Regions from separate parts of the Rhabdaerophilum sp. genome, predicted to be linked through region 1. Evidence: riboswitches for the same ligand, from Rfam matches in the RefSeq annotation. Region 1 holds a riboswitch; the other holds the start of a gene.
What was found. Region 1 has a riboswitch for glycine ahead of gcvT (glycine cleavage system aminomethyltransferase GcvT). Riboswitches for the same ligand answer to the same signal wherever they lie in the genome.
Positions count from the first base shown of each region.

Region 2: it holds a riboswitch for glycine, as region 1 does, so the genes downstream of both, ACKODO_RS02255 (D-amino acid dehydrogenase) here and gcvT (glycine cleavage system aminomethyltransferase GcvT) in region 1, are expected to answer to the same signal.

Region 1 is NZ_JBJTDY010000091.1:2,411-4,607, reverse strand. It holds gene ACKODO_RS07465 (hypothetical protein) at 1-523, shown strand, start outside; glycine riboswitch at 563-652, shown strand; gene gcvT (glycine cleavage system aminomethyltransferase GcvT) at 827-1,969, shown strand; gene gcvH (glycine cleavage system protein GcvH) at 2,000-2,197, shown strand, end outside.
Region 2 is NZ_JBJTDY010000021.1:42,373-44,569, reverse strand. It holds gene ACKODO_RS02255 (D-amino acid dehydrogenase) at 1-871, opposite strand, end outside; glycine riboswitch at 1,014-1,107, opposite strand; gene ACKODO_RS02250 (MarR family winged helix-turn-helix transcriptional regulator) at 1,141-1,647, opposite strand; gene ACKODO_RS02245 (tripartite tricarboxylate transporter TctB family protein) at 1,918-2,197, shown strand, end outside.

The sequences.
Region 1 (2,197 bases):
CACGGTTGCGGGCGATGGCTCCGGCTGGGGCACGGCAATCCTCTATGGCGGTCGCCGCTTCACCGAACCGCCACCGACCGAGAAGCGTGAATACACTTGCCCGGCCGTCGAGATCCTGGAAGGAACCGTCGCGCTCCGTTCAGGCGATACCGGAACCGCCCGTGGCGTCGGCTATCAGGCCTCGATCCGTGACACGGCCCGCGAATGCGCGCTGGTGGCCGACAACCGGCTCAACATCAAGGTGGGCGTTCAGGGACGCCTCGTGCTTGGCGAAAGCGGCAAGCCTGGCACCTATACCGTTCCGGTGCGCGTGGCCGTGCGGCGCACCGGTGGCGAGACCGTCTATTCGAAGCTCACGACCGCAAGCGTGACGGTTCCGGCGACGGATACGCAGGGCACCTTCACGGTGATCGATGATGGTCTTTCCCTGCCGCTCAGCGCCAGTGACCCCGGCGACGAATACACAATCCTCGTCGGCCTCGATCCACAGGGCAAGAGCACGCCGCGCAATCGGCGGCGTTGACAGTTCCGGCAAATGAACTAGGTGACTGGTCGTCAGGCCATCTCCCGCGCGGGAGAGAGCGGGTCAAGCCCGTCGCCGAAGGCGCAACCGCCCCGGAAACGCTCAGGCAAAAGGGACCGCGCGAGAAAAGCCGCTCTGGAAAGCGCGAGGCCGCAAGGCTTCGCCACCGAAGGAGTAAGGGTTCGCCTTCCGAGCCCGAAATCTCTCAGGTCTCCGTGACAGAGGGGGCAGCATCGAAGTCCGGGCGCAAGTCTGGGCCTTGGCGATCTGTCTGATCACGGAGGCGGCGCGAGCCGGAAATGCATGGCTTCTCCCGAAAGCGCGGAAACGCTGCTCGAAACCCCGCTCGCGGCCTGGCATGTCGCGCAGGGCGCGAAGATGGTGCCCTTCGCCGGCTACAACATGCCGGTGCACTATCCGCTCGGCATCATGGGAGAACATAACTGGACGCGGGACAGCGCCGGTCTCTTCGATGTCTCGCATATGGGCCAGTGCTTCCTCATCCCCGAGGATGGGAAGTTTGAAACCGCAGCGGCGGCACTGGAAAAGCTGGTGCCAGCCGATGTGCTGAGCCTGAAACCGGGGCAGCAGCGCTATTCGCAATTCCTGAATGCCGAGGGCGGCATTCTTGATGACCTGATGATCACCCGGCTCGGTCAGCCCGGCCATGAGCACTGGATCTATCTGGTTGTGAATGCAGGCTCCAAGGTGGAGGATTACAGGCACCTCGCCGCGCACCTGCCCAGGGGTGTGACCCTGAAGATCGGCGATAATCTGGCCCTTCTCGCGCTCCAGGGCCCGAAGGCTGCGGCGGTGATCGCCCGGCACGCGCCGGCTCTGGCCGAGCTCAAGTTCATGACCTCGACCGATCTGCCTGTCGCCGGTCTCTGGTGTCATGTCTCGCGCACGGGCTACACGGGCGAGGATGGGCTCGAAATCTCCGTGAAGAACGAGGATGTCGAGGCGCTCGCGAGCCTTCTCCTGAAGGATGAGCGCGTGAAGCCCATCGGCCTCGGCGCCCGCGATTCCCTGCGGCTCGAGGCGGGTTTCTGTCTTTATGGCCATGACATCGACACCACGACCTCGCCCATCGAGGCGGATCTGAAATGGTCGATCCAGAAGCGCCGGCGCGAGGAAGGCGGCTTCCCTGGCGCAGCACGCATCCAGCGCGAACTGGCCAATGGCCCGGCCCGCCTGCGCGTCGGCATCCGGCCGGAAGGGCGCCAGCCCGCGCGCGAAGGCACGGAGATCTTCGCCGAGGGGCGCCGGATCGGCGTCATCACCTCCGGCGGCTTCGGCCCCACGGCGCAGGCGCCTGTCGCCATGGGCTATGTGGAGACGGCCTTCGCGAAGCCCGATACGCCGGTGACACTCGTCGTGCGCGGCAAGGAATTGCCCGCGCGCGTCTCCGCCATGCCTTTCGCCCCGCATCGTTATTTCCGCTGATTCTCGCCTTCTTACGGACAGGAGCCCGCCATGACGACCCGCTACACCAAAGATCACGAATATATCCGCGTCGAAGGCGATGTCGGCATTGTCGGCATCACGGATTATGCGCAGGCCCAGCTCGGCGACGTGGTGTTCGTCGAATTGCCGGATGTCGGCAAGGCTGTCTCCAGGGGCGGCGAGGCGGCTGTGGTCGAGAGCGTGAAGGCGGCTTCGGAAGTCTATGCC
Region 2 (2,197 bases), on a different contig from region 1:
TCACGGGATAGACATTCACCCGGTCGCCGAAGCCGCTGGCAATCGCGCGGGACATCACGCCGCCGCAGACGATGACCTTGTCAAAGGTCTCGACCTGCTGCGGATGAAGGCTGTCGTCGAGCGTCGGCTCGGTGGAGCGCGTGACGAGGGTCACGTCGTTCTCGCCGGCAGCGGCGGAAAGGATCTCGGTCGAGAAGCGCATCGAAACGCCATGGCGCTCGCAGGCCCTCGCAAGTCCGATGGTGAATTTGTGGATGTCTCCGGTGAAATCCGAGGGTGTGTAGAAGCCGCCATAGTAATTGCCGCGCAAGGCCGGCTCGATCGACTGGATCTCCGAAGGCGTCACGGCGCGACGCTCAAGACCGCCCTTCGCGAGCAGGTTGCTCACGCGCTGGGCTGCCTCGAAATCCTTCTTCGTCTCGTAGAAATGCAGGATGCCGCGTGTCTCGCAGTCGAAATCGATGCCCTCGGCCTCGGCCATCGCCTGGAGATAGCCGCGCGCCGCGATGGCGAGGCGCGCGGTCGTCACCGTGTTCTGCTCGTATTTCGGAATGGAGGCGATGAACTCGCCCATCCAGGAGATCTTGTGCCAGGAGGGCTTGGGATTGACGAGCAGCGGCGCGCCGGGCTCCATCATCCACTTGATGCCCTTCAGCACCGTGGCCCAGCTGTTCCAGACCTCTGCATTGGAGGCCGAAAGCTGGCCACCATTGGCGAAGGAGGTTTCCATCGCCGCATAGGGCTGGCGATCGAAGACGGTCACGCGGCAGCCGCGCTTCATCAGATTATAGGCCGTCGTGATGCCGGTAATGCCCGCGCCGATGACGGCAACGGTTTCGGGACGGGAAGAGGAATTTGAAGTGACAGACATGCGACAGGCCCCCTCTTGTCTCGCGCGTTCCGCGCGAGATGGAGCCCCCTCTGTCATTGGCCTGAGAGCATCACCGCTCCTGATCATCAGGGGATCGGCTTACACCATCGGCGGGAGCGGCTGCTCCACTTTTCAGAGTTCAAAAACGACTGCGGTTCCTGGGCCTGAGAGTTTCCGGGGCGGTTGCTCCTTCGGCGTCAACCGGCGAGCCGGCTGAACTCTTCCGCTAACATCAACCTAGCACAGGACGGGCATCCGTCAAGATGGTTTCATTTTGCAACTATCTTGACGGCGCGCTTTGGCGCCTTGCCTGCGACAGCCTCGGGAAAGCGAGCCGCGACCTTTTCGCGATAGCCCGTCTGAACCCAGCGGCGCACCGTATCGATCATCTCGAGAAAGGCTGCGCGCTGCTCTTCGGTGAGGGGCTCAAGCATCATGGCCTCGAGCTCAATGCTCAGGGGGTCTGCCTGGTCACCGAGAGCGAGGCCGGGTTTCGTGGCCGTTAATGTGAAGACGCGCGCATCTTTCGTCGAGTTGGTCCGCGCGACCAGGCCTGCCTTCATGAGCTTTGCGAGAATGCGCGAAGTGAGGCTGCGCTCGAATTTCGTCTGTCGCGCCAGTTCCGTGAAGGTGATGCCCGGGTTGGACCGGATGAGCCGCAGCACGCGAATTTCCCGCACGCTCCAGCCGAAACGCGTTTCGAAGATGCGCCCGGCATGGCCGATGCCATCCTCCGAGATCGTAGCGAGGTGATATGTCAGCGAACGATGCAGCATGTTCAGCCTGTCCCGATGCGATGCCTCAGGAATTCTGAACGGTCTGATCTCATTTTTCAACAATTGTGACATGCAACGGCATCGCTCGCCGGCGCCGGAAATCATGCGCCCATATCGTTGCTAAAAAAAATAGTTGCGAATTACAACTGAAAATGCGATCCGGTTTTCCGTCCGCTCCGAACGCCTGAGTCCGGGGCGATGGCCAACAGAAAAGATCCGCAAGGGTCAAAGCAGTGCATCGGTGAGGACGCGAACCCAGGGGAGGGGCAGATGCACATCGTGCGCAGTCCCAAGGATTTCTTTGCAGGGTTGATCTATCTGGGCTTTGGCGTGGCCGGGCTCTGGTTTGGCGCCGCCTATTCCATGGGGACGGCCGGGCGCATGGGCGCGGGCTATTTCCCGAAAGTGCTCTCGGGCCTGCTGGTTCTGCTCGGGCTTTTCGCGATCATCCGCGCCCTGCGTGTGGAGGGCAGTCCGGTTGGCGCCATCCGCTGGAAGCCGCTGGTTCTCATCCTCGCGGGCTGTTCGCTCTTCGGCATGTTGCTGCAAC